Regions from separate parts of the Stutzerimonas marianensis genome, predicted to be linked through region 4. Evidence: predicted binding sites of a transcription regulator. Region 4 holds the regulator's gene; each other region holds the start of a gene.
The links. The regulator FliA, encoded in region 4, starts transcription of late flagellar genes. The targets are predictions, from matches to a motif close to CTAAAGTTTNNNNNNNNNNNGCCGNTAA.
Positions count from the first base shown of each region.

Region 1: the regulator FliA is predicted to act here: its motif matches at 1,794-1,821, upstream of MST27_RS16230 (flagellar protein MotY).
Region 2: the regulator FliA is predicted to act here: its motif matches at 2,492-2,519, upstream of MST27_RS11385 (methyl-accepting chemotaxis protein).
Region 3: the regulator FliA is predicted to act here: its motif matches at 2,394-2,421, upstream of MST27_RS15360 (methyl-accepting chemotaxis protein).

Region 1 covers NZ_JALGRD010000009.1:37,141-42,592, forward strand. Annotated here, with positions in the region: gene rnt (ribonuclease T) at 1-629, opposite strand, end outside; gene pyrC (dihydroorotase) at 626-1,669, opposite strand; gene MST27_RS16230 (flagellar protein MotY) at 1,857-2,750, shown strand; gene MST27_RS16235 (argininosuccinate synthase) at 2,835-4,052, shown strand; gene gloA (lactoylglutathione lyase) at 4,162-4,554, shown strand; gene MST27_RS16245 (PA3496 family putative envelope integrity protein) at 4,611-4,790, opposite strand; gene nth (endonuclease III) at 4,901-5,452, opposite strand, start outside.
Region 2 covers NZ_JALGRD010000005.1:344,680-350,131, forward strand. Annotated here, with positions in the region: gene MST27_RS11365 (acyl-CoA dehydrogenase middle domain-containing protein) at 1-105, shown strand, start outside; gene MST27_RS11370 (phospholipase D-like domain-containing protein) at 298-1,458, shown strand; gene MST27_RS11375 (DJ-1/PfpI family protein) at 1,502-2,083, shown strand; gene MST27_RS11380 (VF530 family protein) at 2,198-2,419, shown strand; gene MST27_RS11385 (methyl-accepting chemotaxis protein) at 2,590-4,155, shown strand; gene MST27_RS11390 (fumarate hydratase) at 4,225-5,452, opposite strand, start outside.
Region 3 covers NZ_JALGRD010000008.1:182,766-188,217, forward strand. Annotated here, with positions in the region: gene MST27_RS15350 (hypothetical protein) at 1-97, shown strand, start outside; gene MST27_RS15355 (Mpo1 family 2-hydroxy fatty acid dioxygenase) at 98-628, opposite strand; gene MST27_RS15360 (methyl-accepting chemotaxis protein) at 722-2,290, opposite strand; gene MST27_RS15365 (3-hydroxyacyl-CoA dehydrogenase) at 2,443-3,957, opposite strand; gene MST27_RS15370 (PaaI family thioesterase) at 4,069-4,515, shown strand; gene MST27_RS15375 (hypothetical protein) at 4,516-5,452, shown strand, end outside.
Region 4 covers NZ_JALGRD010000002.1:179,708-185,159, reverse strand. Annotated here, with positions in the region: gene flhA (flagellar biosynthesis protein FlhA) at 1-600, shown strand, start outside; gene flhF (flagellar biosynthesis GTPase FlhF) at 616-1,905, shown strand; gene fleN (flagellar synthesis regulator FleN) at 1,997-2,824, shown strand; gene fliA (RNA polymerase sigma factor FliA) at 2,843-3,565, shown strand; gene MST27_RS03870 (chemotaxis response regulator CheY) at 3,688-4,062, shown strand; gene MST27_RS03865 (protein phosphatase CheZ) at 4,083-4,877, shown strand; gene MST27_RS03860 (chemotaxis protein CheA) at 4,890-5,452, shown strand, end outside.

The DNA of each region.
Region 1 (5,452 bases), on a different contig from region 4:
ACGATGCCGCAGAACAGTTCGGCCGTCTTTTCGGTGTCGTACCGTGCAGAGTGCGCTTCGCGTCCATCGAAGTCGATGCCGGCGGCCTGGCAGGCTTTCGCGAGGACGGTCTGACCGTAGGCGAGGCCGGCCAGCGTCGCGGTGTCGAAACTGGAGAACGGATGGAAGGGGTTGCGTTTGATGTCGCAGCGAGCGATGGCGGCGTTCAGAAAGCCGAGGTCGAAGCTGCTGTTATGACCGACCAGGATGGCGCGCTTGCAGCCGGCTGATTTCACGGCCTTGCGCACGCTGCGGATGATCTCGTTCATCGCCTGCGCCTCGGGGACCGCCATGCGCAGCGGGTGGTCGAGCTTGATCCCGGTGAACTCCAGCGCGGCGGGTTCGATATTGGCGCCGACGAAGGGTTCCACGCGGAAGAACAGCGTGTCCTGTGGATAGAGCAGGCCTTGTTCGTCCATGCCGATGGTTACCGCGGCGATCTCAAGCAGAGCGTCCGTTGCGCAATTGAAGCCGCCACACTCCACGTCGACCACCACCGGAAGGAAGCCACGGAATCGGTTGGCCATGGGTGAGCGGGGCTTGCCGGACGGGTTGCTCTCGAGTTCGTCGTCGAACTGGTCGTCGCTCATGAGCGGGGCTCCAGACGCCACTGCAGCGTTTCGCCCGCGCGCAGCGGGACGACGACGTGTTCGCCGAAGGGCAGACTGGCGGGAACACTCCAGGACTCGCGCACCAGCGTGATGGTCTCGGTGTTGCGGGGCAGGCCATAGAAGTCCGCGCCGAAGTGGCTGGCGAATGCCTCCAGGCGATTCAGTGCACCACGCTGCTCGAACGCTTCGGCGTAGAGTTCAATGGCTGCGAAGGCGGTGTAGCAGCCGGCACAACCGCAGGCGTTCTCCTTCGCGTGCTGGGCGTGCGGCGCCGAGTCGGTTCCGAGGAAGAACTTCGGATTGCCGCTGGTCGCTGCGTCGAGCAGGGCTTCCTGATGCGTGTTGCGCTTGAGAATCGGCAGGCAGAAGAAATGCGGGCGAATCCCGCCCACCAGCATGTGGTTGCGGTTGTACAGCAGGTGATGGGCGGTGATCGTGGCGCCTACGTTATTGCCGGCGGCCTGGACGAACTGGACGGCATCGCGCGTGGTGATGTGTTCGAACACGACTTTCAGCGTCGGGAACCGCTCGGTCACACGGCTCAGTTGCTCATCGATAAAGCATTTCTCGCGATCGAAGATGTCGATCTCGGCGCGTGTGACCTCGCCATGTACCAACAGCGGCAGGCCGACCTCGGCCATGGTTTCGAGTACAGGGAAGATATTGTCGATCCGCGTGACGCCCGAGGCCGAGTTGGTCGTCGCGCCGGCCGGGTAGAGCTTGGCGGCGAAGACATAACCACTTGCCTTGGCGGTGCGGATCTCTTCAGGTTGGGTCGCATCGGTGAGGTACAGCACCATGAGCGGCTCGAACTGGCTGCCGTCCGGGCGGGCAGCAAGGATGCGCTGACGATACCCCTGCGCTTCGTTGGCATTGCGAACCGGTGGGACCAGGTTTGGCATGATGATGGCGCGCGCGAACTGGCGCGCGGCGTCTGCCACGGTGTGCGGCAGCGCTGCGCCGTCGCGCAGGTGGATGTGCCAATCGTCGGGGCGCAGGAGAGTCAGTCGGTCGGACATGCGGGGTTCCAAGGCGGTAAAACGTGCAGGAATGCTACCGGAATCGCAGAAAAAAATCGCCGCAGGCTCGGCGCCAAGCCTGGCGTGCTCGCGCTGTGCCTTGCGCCAGGGTGGTCCGGGGCGGTTCAAGTTTCCGGCGTCGGCACCGATACCTCCCTTGAATGTTCAGCCCATCGTGGAGCCTCTTGTGCGCCTGCGTCTTCTAGTTCTGGCCTGCCTGTTGGCCCCGTCGGCCAACGCCATTACCTTCCAGACCCGTCTGGAAAATGCGCAGTGGCAAGTCGAAGGCGATCAGTTCGAATGCCGCCTGAGCCAGGCCATCGCCGGCTTCGGCAAGGGCGAATTCGTCCGGCGCGCCGGCGAGCAGCCGACCTTTCGTCTGCAGTCCCCTGATCGCTGGTTCGGCACCGGGGCGGCCACGTTGTTGGCGGCTGCCGCGCCCTGGCAACCCGAGCGCAATGATCTGAACCTCGGCGTGGTCTCGGTGGCCGGTGGCGATATCCCGTTCAATAGTTCGCAGCTGCAGGCCGGGCGCCTGCTGACGGGCCTGCTCGAAGGGCGCAGCCCGGTCATTCGCCATCGAACCTTGCAGGGTGGTGATGCGCTCGAGGTGCGCCTGCTGCCGGCGCGATTCGGCAAGGCCTACGAAGATTTCAGGGTCTGCACGACCAAGTTGCTGCCGGTCAATTTCGAGCAGATCCGCCAGTCGCAGATCGGTTTCCCCGCGGGTGATATCGCGCTGGACGCGCTTGGACAGGCGAAGCTCGACATCATCCTGCAATTTCTCAAGGCCGATCCGAGCGTCAATGTCATCCAGCTCGACGGGCACTCGGACAACAGCGGCAATCGGCTGACCAACCGCGACCTGTCACGGCGTCGAGCACTTTCTGTCGAGGCCTACCTGATCGCCAATGGTGTGCCGAAGGAGCAGATCACCGTGCGCTTCCACGGTGAGCGCTATCCGCTGGTGCCCAACAGCAGCGAGGCCAATCGCGCCAAGAATCGTCGCGTCACCCTGCGGCTCGACCGAGGGCCAGCCGCCGTATCGGCCACAGCGGCGCCGACAGCGCCAGCATCCTGAGGCCAGTCGGGCCCGTGCCCCTGTAAAAGGGGCGTCGCGACCAGTAGAATTGCCGCTTTCCTTCAATCCCGGGAGTGGATGGCAATGGCCGACGTAAAGAAGGTAGTCCTGGCGTATTCCGGTGGCCTGGACACCTCGGTGATCCTCAAGTGGCTGCAAGACACCTATGACTGCGAAGTAGTGACCTTCACCGCCGATCTCGGCCAGGGCGAGGAAGTCGAGCCAGCCCGTGCCAAGGCCCAGGCCATGGGCGTCAAGGAAATCTACATTGACGACCTGCGCGAAGAGTTCGTTCGCGACTTCGTCTTCCCGATGTTCCGTGCCAATACCATCTACGAAGGCGAGTATCTGCTGGGTACCTCCATCGCCCGTCCGCTTATCGCCAAACGCCTGATCGAGATCGCCAACGAAACCGGCGCCGACGCCATCTCCCATGGCGCCACCGGCAAGGGCAACGATCAAGTGCGCTTCGAGCTCGGCGCGTACGCGCTCAAGCCGGGCGTGAAGGTGATCGCGCCCTGGCGCGAGTGGGACCTGCTCTCGCGCGAGAAGCTGATGGACTACGCTGCCAAGCACGAGATCCCGATCGAGCGTCACGGCAAGAAGAAGTCGCCATACTCGATGGACGCCAATCTGCTGCACATCTCCTACGAGGGTGGCGTGCTGGAAGACACCTGGACCGAGCACGAAGAGGACATGTGGCGCTGGACCAAGTCTCCGGAAGCCGCACCGGACACCCCGACATACATCGAGCTGACCTACCGCAAGGGTGACATCGTCGCCATCGACGGCAAGGAGATGACCCCGGCCCAGGTACTGACCTACCTGAACAAGGTCGGTGGCGAGAACGGCATCGGCCGCCTGGACATCGTCGAGAACCGCTACGTCGGCATGAAGTCGCGCGGCTGCTATGAAACCCCCGGCGGCACCATCATGCTCAAGGGCCATCGCGCCATCGAGTCGATCACCCTGGATCGCGAAGTGGCCCATCTGAAAGACGAGTTGATGCCCAAATACGCCAGCCTGATCTACAACGGCTACTGGTGGAGTCCGGAGCGCAGCATGCTGCAGCAGATGATCGACGCCTCCCAGGTCAATGTGAACGGTGTGGTGCGCCTGAAGCTCTACAAGGGCAACGTTATCGTCGCGGGCCGCAAGTCCGACGATTCGCTGTTCGACGCCAACATCGCGACCTTCGAGGATGATGCTGGGGCCTACGACCAGGCCGATGCCGGTGGCTTCATCAAGCTCAATGCACTGCGCATGCGCATCGCTGCGAACAAGGGTCGGACGCAGTTCTGATCCTAAGCCCGAGCCCCAGGGCTTGCTGCTTCAGGGCCAGACGCCGTGCTGGCCCATCCAGGCCCCGGTCACAAGCCGGGGCTTGTCATTAGCCAAGAGGAGAATATCGATGAGGCTGCTGCATACCATGCTGCGGGTGGGTGACATGGAGCGATCCATCGCCTTCTACACCGAGGTGCTGGGCATGACCCTGTTGCGCCGCAAGGACTACCCCGAGGGCAAGTTCACCCTGGCTTTCGTAGGCTATGGTGACGAGGCGCACAACAGCGTGATCGAGCTGACCCATAACTGGGGCGTCGACACCTATGACCTGGGTAATGGCTACGGCCATATCGCTTTGGAGGTCGAGGATGTCTACAAGGCCTGTGAGGACATCCGCTCGCGTGGCGGCAAGATCACACGCGAGCCCGGTCCGATGAAGCACGGCTCGAGCATTCTGGCGTTCATCGAGGATCCGGACGGCTACAAGGTGGAGCTGTTGTCACCTTCACGTAACGACTGATCCGCGAGACGAAAAAGCCCCGGTTCGACCGGGGCTTTTCGCAGCGACATCAGGGATCAGATATCGAAGTCGAAATCGTTGAGTTGCTTTTGCAGCCTGCGTTCTTCGAGCAGGTTGTCGATGATGCGGCGCTTGGTCAGGTTGGTCTTGGCGACTTCGACCGGAGCGTCGGTAGTATCGTCTTCGTCATCGCTGACGAAGTCGTCTTCAATCTGAATATCTTCTTTCTCGGACACTTGTCTGTACTCCACGGCAAAGGCGCGCTGATGGCGCACCTTATAGCGGCAAAAAATCGGCCCGTAAAAAAGATTTTTTCAATCGTACGATAGATTTCCAGAGCGCCTGCTCAATCGTCAGAGGTCTTGTGCTTGTACTCGCAAAGGTCCTCGATCCGGCAGCTTCCGCACTGCGGCTTGCGGGCTTTGCAGACGTAGCGTCCATGCAGGATCAGCCAGTGGTGGGCGTCGAGCAGATACTCCTTAGGTACGAACTTGACGAGCTTGCGCTCGACGTCCAATACGTTCTTGCCCGGTGCGATGTTGGTGCGGTTGGCTACCCTGAAGATATGGGTGTCGACTGCCATTGTGAACTGACGAAAGGCGGTGTTGAGCACGACGTTCGCGGTCTTGCGGCCAACCCCAGGTAGGGCTTCGAGCGCTTCCCGGTTGTCCGGCACCTGGCTGCCGTGCCGTTCGATGAGGAGGCGGCAGGTCTCCAGCACGTTCTTTGCCTTGCTGGGATACAGACCGATGGTCTTGATGTAGCTGCACAATCCCTCATAGCCCAGCGCGTAGATGGCCTCTGGCGTATTGGCGACGGGGTAGAGCTTGGCGGTGGCCTTGTTGACCCCGACATCTGTCGCCTGTGCCGAGAGGATCACAGCGATCAGGAGTTCGAA
Region 2 (5,452 bases), on a different contig from region 4:
GCACGTCTGTGGCAGCGCGATCGGCGCATTCTCGACCTGGCACGCGCCGCTCAGGCTCGACGGTTGGCACAGGCGGTGGCGGCGTTCGGGGCGCCGGAAGACTGAGACGCCGAGGTGGAACTCCGGCAGGCGTCCGTGCGCCTAAGGGGCGTGCATGATCGCACTGGGCGCCATGCCGAAGGTCCGCTAACGTAACGCGAACGCCGTCCCGCCGGGACAAGGAACCGAATGTCTTCTCGCTTCACGCCCCCTCTGCCTGAATCGCATCAGGCTGCTGCGCCCACGTCGGCAGCCTTGATGAAGAACGGGGAAGTCTTTTCCTGGCAGCACGGCAACCGGTTTCACCTCTCAGTGGACGGCCCCCAGTTCTTTCCGCGCATTCTTCAGCGTATCGACGAGGCCGAACGAAGCGTTGACATCGAGCTTTATCTGGTCGAGGACGGCCTGTGCGCCGAGCGCGTGATCGCATCGCTGGTCGCCGCGGCGGAGCGGGGCGTGCAGGTCCGCTGCCTGTTCGATGGTTTCGGCTGTTTGAAGCTCGGTCAGCGTTCCCGCCAACGTCTGCGCGACGCGGGGGTCGATCTGCGCCAGTACAATCCGCTGCGGTTGCGGCTGAAATTCCGCAACCTGCACCGCGATCATCGCAAGCTGATCCTGATCGACGACACCTGGTGTTTCGTCGGCGGTGCCGGTGTGACCGATGAGTTCTGGAACCCGCAGCAGCCGGAAAATCACTGGCATGAGGTGATGGTGGAGGTGAGCGGGCCGCTGGTCGCTGACTGGCGCCGCCTGTTCGAGACGCAGTGGGCGCAATGTCTCAAGCGCCGGGTCTGGCAGATGCCCTTGCCCCAGCGCTTGCCGAAGATTCCAGCCCGCCCCGATGTACGCGACGGGGCCGGTCGTGTCGCCTATGCCGCGGCACGTCAGCATCGGGACATCCTCTACAGTCTGTTGCGTCAGCTGCGGCGCGCCGAGCGACGCATATTCCTGGCGACCCCCTATTTCTTGCCGACTGGGCGGGTTCGGCGCGAATTGATGCGCGCGGCGCGTCGCGGGGTCGAGGTGCGCCTGTTGCTGACCAGTCGCAACACCGATCACCCCTCGATCCGCTATGCGGGGCAGCGCTATTACCCACGCCTGCTGCGCGCGGGCGTGCGAATCTTCGAATATCGACCACACTTCGTGCACTTGAAGATGGTGCTCGTCGACGACTGGGTGAGCGTCGGCTCGTGCAATTTCGATCACTGGAACCTGCGCTGGAACCTGGAGGCCAATCTCGAAGCGGTCGACGCGCAGTTGAGCGCCGCCGTGGCGCACAGCTTCGAGTGCGACTTCGAGCAGAGCCGGGAGATCGATTTGCAGCGTTGGCACGCGCGTCCGCTGCGTCAGCGGATGTATCAGCGACTGTGGGGGCTGCTCGACCGGCTGGTGATCAACATCTTCAATCGAAGCGGCTAGCCCTGTCTGGCGGCGATTCATTCAACCGAAGAGGAGTGTTCTCATGGCTGCGAAAAAGATCCTGATGCTGGTTGGCGACTATGTCGAAGACTACGAAACCATGGTGCCCTTCCAGGCGCTGCAGATGGTTGGGCACAGCGTCCATGCCGTGTGCCCGGACAAGAAGGCCGGCGACACCGTGCGAACCGCCATTCACGATTTCGAAGGCGACCAGACCTACAGCGAGAAGCCGGGCCACAATTTCGCCCTCAATTTCGATTTCGATGCCGTACGCGCCGAGGACTATGACGCCCTCGTCGTGCCGGGTGGACGTTCACCTGAATACCTGCGGCTCGATGAGCGTGTGATCGCACTGGTGCGCGCATTCGACGAAGCGAAGAAGCCGATCGCCGCCGTTTGTCACGGCCCGCAGCTGCTCGCCGCCGCGGGTGTGCTTCAGGGGCGTGCGTGCAGCGCCTATCCGGCCTGTGCACCCGAAGTGAAACTGGCCGGGGGCGATTTCGTCGAGATCGGCGTCGACAAGGCGCATACGGATGGCAACCTGGTCACCGCGCCGGCCTGGCCGGCGCATCCGAGCTGGCTGGCAGCCTTCCTCGACGTGCTCGGCACCCGCATCAGCCTGTAAGATGCCTGGCCTGAGGCGACCGCTTCAGGCCATGCCGGAACCGTGGCGGTGGTGCGGCGCTTCGCATGGCCGCTCGACGGAGTTCGGCGATCCGTTTCCCTGCAGAGCACAGCCATGCCCTCACCAAACGACCCCCTTCACGGCATCACGCTGGAAGCCATCCTGATCGACCTGCACGCGCGCTTCGGCTGGGCGGGGCTGGCCGAGCGGATCGACGTCCGCTGCTTTCACAACGAGCCCAGCGTCAAGTCCAGCCTGAAGTTCCTGCGCAAGACGCCCTGGGCCCGGGCAAAGGTCGAAGCGCTCTATCTCGAGGCTCGGCGCGCGGCGCGCTAATGCTTCTGGTAGCCCCCGCGGAATGCCTGGCAGCTCGTTGGTCTGGAGCCCGTTAAATTTCTTGGCGGACAACTCAAGTTAACCCCGTAGCGTCCGATTCTCTTAGCAGTTCAATTCGCCGTGACCGGCGAGTCTATGAGAATTAAATCGCCATCACGGGGATCGCGACGATGAGAAACAATGGCCCGGTAAGTAACACAGAGCGGAGTTTTCCGGCGCATCAACGACTGATCTCTGCGACCGACACGCATGGCAAGATCCTCTATTGCAACGACGAGTTCGTCTCGATCAGCGGCTATTCGCGCGAGGAGCTGATCGGCAGCCCTCACAACCTAGTACGCCATCCGGACATGCCGCCGGTCGTCTTCGAGGCCATGTGGGGCTACCTGAAAGCCGGGAAAAGCTGGATGGGCGTGGTCAAGAACCGCTGCAAGAACGGCGATTTCTACTGGGTCAGCGCCTACGTCACGCCCATTCTCGACGATGGCAAGCTCACCGGCTTCGAGTCGGTGCGGGTCAAGCCGACCGCCGAGCAGGTCGCCCAGGCCAGTGCGTTGTACGAGCGGCTGCGTGCCGGTCAGCCGGCCGTGTCCCTCGGTCGTCGCATCACGGGCTGGGCCAAGATGCTGGCGCTGCCGGTCGGGGCGTCGCTGGTCGCTGCGGCGGGCATGTTCTGGCTGCCACCGGCCGTAGAGTTCGTCGCGCTGCTGGGGCTGTTCTTCGCGCTGGGCCTGAGCTGTCATTTCGCGTCGGAGCGGCGCTTGCAACAGATACTCGACCGCGTGCCAGAGGCCTTTACCGACCCCGTCGTCGCCCTGACCTATACGCAGAACTACGGAAATGCCGCTCGGCTCGAAATGGCGCTGGTCAGTGAGGATGCGCGCTTGCGCACCGCGCTGACCCGGCTCTCGGACCTCGCCGGCCAGGTTGCCAGCGCCTCGGCTGAGACCTATACCCTCGCCAGCCAGACCGAGAACGACCTGCGTCAACAGCGCGGCGAAACCGACATGACTGCCACCGCTGTCACCGAGATGACGGCCTCGATCACTGAAGTCGCGAGCCATGTCCAGCAGACCGCCGAGGAAGCCACCACGGCCAACGCGCTGGCTGACGACGGCGATCGCGTCGCCTCGAGCTCGCGCCAGGCCATGGAGATGCTGGCCCGGACGGTCACCAACATCGGCAATGCGGTGAATGAGCTGGCCGGCGAGACCCAGCAGATCATGTCCGCGGCCGGCATGATTCAGAGCATCGCCGAGCAGACCAATCTGCTGGCGCTCAACGCCGCGATCGAAGCCGCGCGTGCCGGTGAGCAGGGCCGGGGATTCGCCGTCGTGGCGGACGAGGTGCGTGCGCTGGCCAGCAAGACCCGCGATTCCACCCAGCAGATCCAGGCCATCATCCAGTCGTTGACGAGCAAGGCCGACGAAGCGGTCGCTATCGCCCAGGTCGGTGACAAGGAGGCGACCCAGGGATTGGCGCAGGTCATCGAAGCGCAGCAAGCACTGCAGGGCATCCGCGACGCGGTCAATCGCATCACCGGAATGAGCCAGCAGATGGCTGCTGCGGCCGACGAGCAGGCCCACGTGGCCGAGGACATCGCCCGCCAGGTCACCAGCATCGCCGTTACTACCGACAGCAACGTGAGCAAGGCGGAGCTGACCATGCAGCGTGGCCGCGAGCTGGAGGGCGCCGCGCGTGGCTTGCGTGCGCTGGTCGAGCGCTTCAACCGCTGAGCGCATGCCCGCAAACAAAAAAGCCCGGCCAATGGCCGGGCTTTTTTTGCGGTACCGCTTATCGTCGAGTTACTGCACTTCGACGGCCAGGCTCTCGGCGATCTTCTTCTGCCAGATTTGCGGGCCCGTGGTGTGAACCGACTCGCCGTTGGTGTCGACCGCCACGGTCACCGGCATGTCCTTCACGTCGAACTCGTAGATCGCTTCCATGCCCAGCTCCGGGAAGGCGATGGTCTTCGACGCCTTGATCGCCTGGGCGACCAGATAGGCGGCGCCACCGACCGCCATCAGGTACACGGCCTTGTTGTCCTTGATCGCCTCGATGGCGATCGGGCCGCGCTCGGACTTGCCGATCATGCCCAGCAGGCCCGTGCTTTCCAGGATCTGGCGAGTGAATTTGTCCATGCGGGTGGCGGTGGTGGGGCCGGCCGGGCCGACCACTTCATCGCCGACCGGATCGACCGGGCCGACGTAGTAGATGAAGCGGCCCTTGAGGTCCACTGGCAGCTCTTCGCCCTTGTTCAGCATGTCCACCATGCGCTTGTGGGCGGCGTCGCGGCCGGTGAGCATCTTGCCGTTGAGCAGCAGCGTCTCGCCCGGCTTCCAGCTCAGCACTTCTTCCGGGGTGACGGTGTCGAGGTTGACGCGACGGGCGCTCGGGCCGGCTTCCCAGACGATTTCCGGGTAGGCGTCCAGCGGCGGTGCCTCGAGGCTGGCCGGGCCGGAGCCGTCGAGCACGAAGTGCGCATGGCGGGTGGCCGCGCAGTTGGGGATCATGCACACCGGCAGCGAGGCGGCGTGGGTCGGGTAATCCATGATCTTCACGTCGAGGACCGTGGTCAGACCGCCCAGGCCCTGGGCACCGATGCCCAGCTGATTGACCTTCTCGAACAGCTCAAGACGCAGCTCTTCGATGCGGTTCTGCGGGCCGCGGGCCTTCAGCTCGTGGATGTCGATCGGGTCCATCAGGACTTCCTTGGCCATCACGGCGGCTTTCTCCGCAGTACCGCCGATACCGATGCCGAGCATGCCCGGCGGGCACCAGCCGGCGCCCATCGTCGGCACGGTCTTCAGCACCCAGTCGACGATGGAGTCGGACGGGTTGAGCATGGCCATCTTCGACTTGTTTTCCGAACCGCCACCCTTGGCCGCCACGTCAACCTCGACCTTGTCTCCGGGGACGATGGAGTAGTGGATGACCGCCGGGGTATTGTCCTTGGTGTTTTTCCGGGAACCTGCCGGGTCGGCAAGGATCGAAGCACGCAGCACGTTCTCGGGCAGGTTATAGGCACGACGA
Region 3 (5,452 bases), on a different contig from region 4:
CAGCTTCAACACCGCCTCGGGGCGCCCCTTCGCGCCGATCATGGTTGACCGCCATGCGCGTGGCCTGAGCGAGCAGTGGATGGCGCTGTCCCGCTGATCAGCGCTGCGCAGTCGGCCCAAGCGGACGCGGCCGCACGGGCCCGACCCGCGCCTCGATGGCCTGCCGCAAGGGTTCACGCAGCCCCAGCATGAACCCCAGCTCCGCCGCGACGAACAGCGGCCCGATGATCAGCCCGCTAAGGTCGTCGATGAATGCGGGCTTGCGGCCCTCGAAATAGTGTCCGACGAACTGAATCGCCCAACCGACCACGAACAGCCCGAGTCCCGCGCCTAGCCACACACCCGTCGGCCGCTGCGCGAGCCCCGCGCCCACCCAGACGCATAGCGCCAGCACCAGCGCCATCAGCACGGCGTAGCGCAGGTCGAGTCGCAGATAGAAGAGGATCGCCACCGCCGCCGCCAACACGGCCGGGCTGAGCCAGAAGCCGAGGAGCTCGGCACCTGGGCGGGACAGCAGGATCGCCACCGCCAGCACGATCATGGGGATGCCGATGAAATGGCTGAGCAGATTGCGCGGGTCGCGGTGGTAGGCCGCGTATTGAGCAAGGTGGTCGGTGAGGGTCTTCATGGCGCACTCCAGTTGGCCTGCCTACGAGTGTAGCCAGCCGCACGCGGCCAGCCATCGCCGCGCCCCGCCAAACAGCAGGGCGCTTGTGCCATCTCAGGGCTCGGGTCGATAGCCCAGGCGCAAGCCGCCCCAGTGCCGACCGAGGACCGTGATCGGAACAGAAATGTCGTGCATCAACTCGCCGGTGTCACGGCTGTAGGTCTGCAGCAGCACCTTGCGCTGGTGACTGCCGCATCGGCCGCCGGTGCGGTCGTTGAACAACCGCTTGCTGCGGCTGCGCACCCGATCGACCGCCGGATCACCCGTCGGCGGCTGGCTGAAGGCGCGGTTATGCGTGGGCACGTAGCCGTCCGGGGTGGTCGCAATGGCGTAGATCAGCGCCTCGTTCTGCCCCAGCAGCGGCTCCTGGATGTCCGGCAGCACCTGGTCGGCGTAGCGATCGAAACGGGTGTGGTAGCGCACCGGGTCGGTACCAGGCTGGGCCTGGTAGTTGCGATCGAACAGGTCCTCGACGGTCAGCCTGCCGGCGGCCAGGTCCGCCTCGAATCGAGCGGCAATGGCGGCGGCGCCTTCGCGGGCCAGGTCGAAGATACGCTGGTGATAGGCATCGAGTTGGACCTCGGCCAGCTGTTCGCTGACGGCCTCGGCCTGGCCGACGAGATTCTCCGCCGCCTTTTCCAGCTGCCGGGTCTGCGTTTCGCTGTCCAGCGCGTCGCTGCGCAACTGTTCCAGCGCGACGAAAAGCTGCGCCAGTCGTTCATGGTTACTGGCGGTGCCAGCGGTGATTTCGGCCACTTGCGTCTCGACGTCGACGGCCAGTTCAGCGATGCCGGTCAGCTGACTGCCGGTGGTCGCGATCTGCTGCGCCGCCTCATCGAGCGCTTGTGCCTGGCGGTGGATGTGGCTGACAACCGCCTGGCTCTGCTCGCGAATGTCACCGACCATCCGCCCCACTTCTTCTGTCGCGCTGCTGGTGCGGCCCGCCAGGTTGCGCACTTCATCGGCGACAACGGCAAAGCCCCGCCCGGCCTCACCGGCGCGCGCCGCCTCGATGGCAGCGTTAAGCGCAAGCAGGTTGGTCTGACTGGCAATGGACTGGATCACGTCGGTGATCTGGCGGATCTCCTCGGTGCGCGCCGACAGGCCGTCCAGCAGCTCGCGGCTGGATTGCGTCTGGGCACTGAGCTGCTGCATCCGCTCGATGGCCTGCAGCAGGTCGGCACGCCCACTGTCGCTGCGGCTGCGCACCGCCTGGGCGGCGTCGAGCGCGTGGCGCGCCCGGTCTGCGCTCTGCTGCTCGGTCTCGGTCATCGCCTGGGCGCCGTCGGCAATCTCGCCGATGGCCGCCAATTGGGATGTCAGCCGCGCCGCGAGTTGTTCGGCGCTGAAGGAAACCTGCGCCGCCGACAGGGCGTTGTGGCAGGTATGTCGAGACAAGGTCCGGCTCAGATCGGTAAAGCCGTCGCCGTTCGCTCCAGCGTTCGGCGTCTCCCCCAGTTGACCGCGCCACGGCCCCAGCCAAGGCCACAGGGCCAACAGCAGAACGGACACGGCGGTGAGCGCGAAGGGCAGCGCCATCCAGGTATGGAACAGCAGCAGCGCGATCAGGGCACCCGCATGAAGCAGGCAGGCCCAGCGATGACGGCGGAAGGCAGGGCGCATGGATGGCCTCTTGTTGTGTGTCGGTATGGACCGTCTTGTAGCACCTCGCCCGGACAGCGGCAGCCATCCTTTGGTCGCAGGGCGAACAAGACAGGATGACAGCTTAGCGGCCGCCGCTCGCCAACCTTTAATGCCCCGCGGCGTGCATCGGCCTAAGGAGCGTCCGGCGTAGCCAACGGCAATCCGAGCTGCACCCGGCGGCGCAGCCAGGGGCTGGGCCGGTAGCGCGGTTCCTGCCCGTAACACTGCTGCAGGCCTTCGAGGACGCCAAGAATGCGCGCGGGGCCGTAGTGCTCGGCGAACCCGAGCGGCCCCTTCGGATACCCCAGTGCGACCTGTACGGCACGGTCGAGTGTCGGCAGGCTGGCGATGCCCTTCTGAGCGATTTCGCACCCCAGGTTGACGATGCTGGCGATGACCCGCTGGCTGACGAAACCGGGCGAGTCGTTGATGACCTCCACCGGCACGCCATCGCAGCTCAACGCCTGGCGTGCCTGTGCCTCCAGCGCCGGGTCGAGTGCCGGCTGACGCATCAGCACTCGGCGCTTGTCGAGGTCGCTGAAACAATCGAGCGCCAGGGTCCGCTGGCCCGGCAGCCCGAGGCGCGCAATGCGCTGGCTGGCATCCTCGCCCAGCGGCGTGATCAGGCAAATCGCCCGTTCGGTAGGCGCTTCGCCGCTTTCCAGCACTGCACCGGCTTGCTGCAGCACGGCACCGATACGCCCGCGCAGCTCGGGGTCGAGGCTGTCGAGCCAGAACGGGCGGTCCAGCCGAACCGGTTCGTGCTGCGGCTCGGGGCTGCGCAGCTGTTGGCCGCTCTCGTAGCGGTAGTAACCCTGGCCGGTCTTGCGCCCGAGCAACCCCGCCGCAACACGCTGCGCCGCCAGGTACGAAGGCGTATAGCGCGGGTCCTGGTAGAACTGGTCGTGCACCGACTCCATCACGGCATGCGAAATGTCCAGGCCGGTCAGGTCGAACAGCTCGAACGGGCCCATGCGAAAGCCTGGCCCGTCGCGCAGGATCCGGTCGATCTGCTCGGGCGTCGCGATGCCTTCGCTGAGGATGCGCTGCGCTTCGGTGCCGTAGGCTCGACCCGCATGATTGACGATAAAGCCGGGCGTGTCGGGGGTTACGGCGGGGAAATGCCCGGCATGCTCGGCCAGTTGCACGAGACGGTCGACCACCATCGCCGCGGTCCGCTCGCCGCGCACGACCTCGACCAGTTTCATCAGCGGGACGGGGTTGAAGAAGTGGAACCCGGCCACGCGCTCTGGATGTGCGCAGGCGCTGGCGATACGGGTGACGGACAGCGACGAGGTGTTGGTTGCCAGAATTGCCTCGACGGACACCAGACGCTCGAGCTCGGCAAACAGCCGCTGCTTGGCCTCGAGGTCCTCGACGATCGCCTCGATCAGCAGGTCGCAGCCGGCCAGTTCGTCAAGACGGTGGGCTGGCTGCATGCGCGCGACCACGGCTTCCAACGTCTCGGCGGTCATCCGCCCCTTGGCGACACTGCGCTCGAGCAACTCACGGTTGAACTGCAACGCCTGATCGATGGCTTCGGGGCGGCTATCATGCAGCCAGACCTGATGGCCGGCGCTAGCGAACAGCTGTGCGATGCCGCGCCCCATGGCGCCAGAACCGATGATGCCGATGCGAATGTTCATGCCGCCTCCGGTTACACTTCATATTCCGCAGAGCGGAACATCATTCCACCCAATTGACCAGAAGCCTAAAGACTGCCAGTCTCGTCCGCAACCCACCCGCGACGCCAAGCCATGCCCGCATCGGATTATTGTCCCGCCACGCTGCAACAGGTCCAGGCCTCCGTGACCGGCTTCTTCCAGGAGGTCGGTTGCGAGCTGCTCGCCTATGGCGCCGACCACGCCACCGTCGGTTTGAGCCTGACGGCACAGCACCTGAACAATGCCAGCACCTTGCACGGTGGCGTCATGGCCACGCTGATGGATGTCGCCATGGGTCTGTGCGGTACCTGGGAGGCGGACCCGGCGCAACGGCGGGTCGCCATCACGCTGTCGATGAGCCTCAATTTCAGCGCCCCGGCGCGGGTGGGCAGCCACGTACGTGCGGTCGCACGGTGCCGGTCCTCCGGCAACAAGGTCTTCATGGCCGGCTGCGACCTGCTGGACCAGGACGACCGCCTGATCGCCTTTGGCGAAGGCGTGTTCAAGCGCGGCGCGCTGCGCACCGAGCTACCCGTCTAGATGACCACCCTGCTCCCGCTGGCGCTGGCTTTCGAGTTGCTCGCCCTGCTGACACGCTGGCAGCCGTTGAGCGTGGCCAGCGGCTCGATGCTGATGCTGTTCTTCCTCTGGCATTGGCGCTCGCTGATGCCCTACCCGCGCCGGCTCGGCCTGGTGACCCTGGCGTTGCTGGGTTACTGGCTGGCCAGCGGCGCGGCCGAGCCCGCGCAGGCAGCACGGATGCTGTCCTCCGCTGCCTACTATGCGGCGTTCATCGGGGCGCTCGGCCTCATGCATTGCCTGGTCCGGCGGCTGCACCAGCTCAGCGAACTGCATCGCTTGCTGCTATCCGGACCTCGCGCCTGGCTCTACCCAGCGTACCTGGCGAGCACCTTCGCCATCAGTTCGATCGTCAGCTTCGGCATGCTCAATCTGGTCTGCGGCTCGCTGGACCGACATCTGAACCGAGGCCACTACAGCGACACCCAGCGCCGCGAAGGCCAGCGCGGTGTCATGGTCGTGGCGTTGCGGGGCTTCGCGCTGGTGCCGTTGCTCGCGCCGACCAGCGTCGCCGTGGCAATTCTCACCCGCGAGCTGCCCGGCCTGAGCTGGAGCATGTTGTTGCCGTACGGCGCCCTGGGCGGGCTGTGCTTGTTGCTGGTCGGCTGGCCGGCCGAGAACCGTCGACTCCAGCAGTTGTGCGATCGATCCCCGCCGGATCATAGCGACGGCCCGGCAGCACCGGCCGGATTCGGGGGGCTGCTGGTCGGCAGCCTGATCGGCATCCTGCTGATCGCGGTGCTGGCGGCGACTACCTGGCTCTCGGCGACCCAGGCGGCCATGCTCCTGGTGCCGCTTGCGGTGGTGCTGATACTGCTCTGGCAAGGCACCGGGCTGCGTCAGGTGGCGCGGGAGGTCAGCGACACCCTCGTGGGCATGCGCAACGAAACCTTCATTT
Region 4 (5,452 bases):
CACGAGCTGCTCGGGCATGAGGAAGTCCAGCAGCTGATGCAGCTGCTGGCCAAGAGTTCGCCGAAGCTCGCGGAGGAACTGGTGCCGGGGATGATCTCGCTGTCGACACTGCTCAAGGTGCTGCAGGCGCTGCTGCAGGAGCAGGTACCGGTCCGCGACATCCGCACCATCGCCGAAGCCATCGCGAACGTGGCCACCAAGAGTCAAGATCCCGCCGCGATGGTGGCGGCCGTGCGGGTCGCGCTGTCCCGCGCAATCGTGCAAAACGTTGTGGGGCTTGAGCCGCAGCTGCCTGTGATCACGCTTGAACCCAGGTTGGAACAGATATTGCTCAATAGCCTGCAGAAGGCCGGACAGGGTTCGGAAGATGGCATTCTTCTCGAGCCGGGAATGGCCGAAAAGTTGCAACGGTCTCTGGTAGATGCGGCACAGCGTCAAGAAATGATGGGTAAGCCGGCGATCCTGCTGGTGGCCGGCCCGGTCCGCGCGATGCTCTCGCGATTCGCCCGGCTGGCAGTCCCCAACATTCATGTCCTGGCCTATCAGGAAATACCGGATAACAAGCAGGTCACCATCGTTTCGACGGTGGGTCAGAATTAACCGAGGGTACAGGCCATGCAGGTCAAACGTTTCTTCGCAGCCGACATGCGTATCGCCATGAAGATGATTCGTGACGAGCTGGGCGCTGATGCCGTGATCACTGGCAATCGCCGTGTGGCCGGTGGCGTCGAGCTGACGGCCGTGCTCGATTATCCGATGGAGGCGGTGGCGCCCAAGCAGCCGAATCCGGCGCTCGAGGCGGAGCTGCGCAAGACTCAGACCCGTATCGCCAACGCGCATGCCGAACTGAGCGCGCCGCACACGGAGCCGGCACGCGACCGTCAGTTGCTTGACGAGAAACCTGCCGCGAGCGCCAAGCCTGCCGTTGCGCCTGCTGCCGCGATGGCAGCATCGGCACTCGACTCGCGTGCCGTCGAGGCCATGCAGTCCGAATTGCAGGGGCTGCGGGAGCTGATCGAAGTGCAGCTCGGGTCGTTGGCCTGGGGGCACGAGCAGAATCGTCGCCCGCAGCAGGCCGGCTTGTGGCGTCGCCTGCAGCGCCTCGGCCTGCCGGCGGACCTGTCGCGCGGGCTGCTGGAGAAGGTGGCCGCGATCAGCGATCAGCGTCAGGCCTGGCGCATGCTGTTGGCGCACCTGGCCCAGTCGATCAAGGTGACCAAGCACGAGCCGCTGGAAGAGGGCGGTGTGATTGCCCTGGTCGGCCCGGCCGGCGCCGGCAAGACCACGACCCTGGCCAAGCTCGCCGCACGCCATGTCCTCAAGCACGGCGCGCAGAGCATCGCCCTGGCGAGCATGGACAACTACCGTATCGGCGCTCAGGAACAGCTCAAGACTCTGGGCCGTATCCTCAACGTGCCGGTGATCCAGATCGACCCGAGCCAGCCGCTGAGCAAGAGCCTGGAGCCGGTCGCGCGCAAGCGGCTGATCCTGCTCGACACCGCCGGTCTGCCGGCGGGCGATCCGATGATGCGCCTGCAGCTTCAGGCATTGGCCGATCGGGGCGTGCGTTCGAAGAACTATCTGGTGCTCGCGGCGACCAGCCAGAGCCAGGTGCTGAAGGCGGCCTGGCATCACTACCGGCCTTGCGGGCTGGCGGGCTGCATCCTGACTAAACTTGACGAGGCGGGTACTCTGGGCGACGTGCTCGGGCTGACCATCAGCCAGCATCTACCGATTGCCTACCTCGCCGACGGTCCGCGCATTCCAGAGGATCTCCAGCTGCCACGGACGCATCAACTGGTCAGCCGGGCGGTGAGTCTGCAATCCGAAGAGTCGCCCAGCGAGGAAACGATGGCTGACATGTTCTCCGGCCTGTACAACGGATCTTCGCGGAGGGCGGGATGAACAGGGCGCTGCGTGAGAGCGAAACACTAGACGCGTTCGGGCTGAACGCATCGATGGCCTGCGGGCCCCAGCAAGATATAGGCGTTTGATGATGGGTATTCATCCCGTACAGGTTATTGCAGTGACCGGCGGCAAAGGTGGCGTCGGCAAGACCAACGTATCGGTCAATCTTTCCTTGGCGCTGGCCGACCTCGGTCGGCGTGTCGTGCTGCTCGACGCCGACCTTGGCCTGGCCAACGTCGACGTGCTGCTCGGCTTGACGGCCAAGCGCACCCTGGCGGACGTGATCGCCGGTGACTGTGATCTGCGCGATGTCATGATCCAGGGGCCGGGCGGCGTGCGCATCGTGCCCGCCGCGTCCGGCACGCAAAGCATGGTGCAGCTGTCGCCGATGCAGCATTCCGGTCTGATTCAGGCCTTCAGCGAAATCGGCAACGACATCGACGTGCTGATCATCGATACGGCCGCCGGCATCGGCGACGGTGTCGTGAGCTTCGTGCGGGCGGCGCAGGAGGTCCTGCTGGTCGTCACCGACGAGCCGACGTCGATCACTGACGCCTACGCGCTGATCAAACTGCTCAACCGCGACTACGGCATCAGCCGGTTCCGGGTGCTGGCGAACATGGCGCACGCCCCGCAGGAAGGACGCAATCTATTCGCTAAGCTGACCAAGGTGACTGAACGTTTTCTTGACGTCGCCCTGCAGTACGTCGGCGCGGTTCCCTACGACGAGGCGGTTCGCAAGGCCGTTCAGAAACAGCGCGCGGTCTACGAGGCCTACCCGCGAGCCAAATGCTCGCTGGCGTTCAAGGCCATCGCGCAGAAGATCGACACCTGGCCGCTGCCGGCGAACCCGCGTGGCCACCTTGAGTTCTTTGTGGAGCGCCTGGTCAGGCCCACCGCAAACGCACACGACTGACAGCGGCTGGAATCGGTTATGTACAACACCAAAGTGGCTAAAGACTCCCAGTACCAGCTCATCGAGCAGTACGCCCCGCTGGTCAAGCGCATCGCTTATCACCTGCTGGCGCGGCTGCCGGCCAGCGTGCAGGTCGACGATCTGATGCAGGCCGGCATGATCGGCCTGCTCGAGGCGTCGAAGAAGTACGACTCCGGCAAGGGGGCGAGTTTCGAGACCTACGCGGGCATTCGCATTCGTGGCGCCATGCTCGACGAGGTCCGCAAGGGCGACTGGGCGCCGCGTTCGGTGCACCGCAATTCGAGGATGGTGAGCGAAGCGATACGCGCAATCGAGGCCAGAACCGGACGCGACGCTAAAGATCATGAGGTTGCGGCCGAACTTAAATTGAGTCTCGATGAGTACTACGGCATTCTGGGCGACACCCTGGGCAGCCGCCTGTTCAGCTTCGATGATCTGCTGACCGAAGGCGAGCACGGGGAGTTCGGTGAAGATGCCGCCAGTGCACATCCGGAACCGTCTCGTGATCTCGAGGACGAGCGTTTCCAGCAGGCCCTGGCCGATGCGATCGCCAATCTGCCCGAACGTGAAAAGCTGGTGCTGTCGCTGTATTACGACGAAGAGTTGAATTTGAAGGAAATCGGCCAGGTTCTGGGCGTCAGCGAGTCACGGGTCAGTCAGCTGCACAGCCAGTGTGCGGCGCGCCTGCGGGCCCGTCTCGGCGAATGGCGCGCTCGATAGGTCGGTTCTCAAGAAAACGCGAATAGAAACTGCTCTGGGCGAGCTTCATGAACGAAGCCCGCAACAGACCCTGAGCAGGTTCTGGGATTTCGGGATTTACGGAGGTGTACTTGGACAAGAACATGAAAATCCTCATCGTCGACGACTTTTCGACGATGAGACGGATCATCAAGAACCTCTTGCGCGATCTGGGCTTCACCAACACCGCCGAGGCGGATGATGGCACCACTGCACTGCCTATGCTCAAGAGCGGCAGTTTCGATTTCCTCGTCACTGACTGGAACATGCCCGGCATGAGCGGCATCGACCTGCTGCGCGCGGTGCGTGCGGACGACCGCCTCAAGCACCTGCCGGTGCTGATGGTGACGGCCGAGGCCAAGCGTGACCAGATCATCGAGGCCGCGCAGGCCGGTGTTAACGGGTACGTGGTCAAGCCGTTCACGGCTCAGGTACTCAAAGAGAAAATCGAGAAGATCTTCGAGCGCGTCAACGGCTGAAGTAACGCCGCGAGGGCACTATGACGCAAGCAGACCAAAGCCTGGCGGAGTTCGAAGCGACGCTCAAGGCTCACGCACCCCAATTGATCGAAAGCCTCCAGCAGGGCCGATTCGAAGAAGCGGCCCAGATGTTCAACGAGCTCAACCAGGCTCGGAACCAGGGGCTGTATCAGGAAGTCGGCAAGCTCACCCGGGAACTGCACAACGCCATCGTCAAACTGGAGATGGACACCTGTGCGACGGGGGGCGACCCGTCCCCGATCACCGATGCAACCGACCGGCTGTCTTATGTCGTGGAAATGACGGAGAAGGCGGCCAACCGGACCATGGACCTCGTCGAGGAATCCGCGCCGTTGGTCAACTACGTCAGCTACGAGGCACAGAGCCTGACCGCCGATTGGCAGCGCTTCATGCGCCGCGACATGAATGCCGAGCAGTTTCGTGACCTGGTCAAGCGGCTCGATCAGTTCCTGCAGCGGACCATGAACGACGGGACCCAGCTGTCGGAGAACCTCAGCGAGATCATGCTTGCTCAGGATTTCCAGGACCTGACCGGTCAGGTGATCAAGCGAGTCACGCGACTGATCACCGAACTCGAAAGCAACCTGCTCAATCTCGTGCTGATGGCCGGCCAGGTCGATCGCGTCGCGGGTATCCAGCACGACCGCGAAGAGCTGCGCGCAGAGCAGGAACGAAAAAAACTAGAAAAAGGCCCTTCCCACGGTGAAGGTCCGCAGATGCATGCCGATATACGTGAGGATGTCGTATCCGGGCAGGACGATGTCGACGATCTGCTTTCGAGCCTGGGCTTTTAGGGGATGTGAAATATGAGCTTCGACGCCGATGAAGAAATCCTCCAGGATTTCCTGGTAGAGGCCGGCGAGATTCTCGAACTATTGTCAGAGCAACTGGTGGAGCTGGAGAGCAGCCCCGATGACGCAGCCTTGCTCAATGCGATTTTTCGCGGGTTCCATACGGTAAAGGGTGGTGCGGGTTTCCTCCAGTTGCATGAACTGGTCGAGTGCTGCCACATCGCCGAAAACGTCTTCGACATCCTGCGCAAGGGTGAGCGTCGCGTCGACTCGGAATTGATGGACGTCGTGCTGCAGGCACTGGACTCCGTCAACGAAATGTTCAGTCAGGTGCGTGAACGTACCGCGATTACGCCTGCCACGCCGGAGCTGCTGGCGGCACTGTCGCGCCTGGCCGAGCCGGCTTCTGCTGCGCCGGCCGCTGCCGAACCGGTTGCCGTGGCGGCCGAGCCCGCCCCCGAGCCTGTGAACGCGGACAGCGAGTTCGAGCAGTTCCTCGGCGCACTCGACGAGGCAGCGGAGGCCCCGGCCGCGGCTAGCGGTGATGAGATCACCGACGAAGAATTCGAATCGCTTTT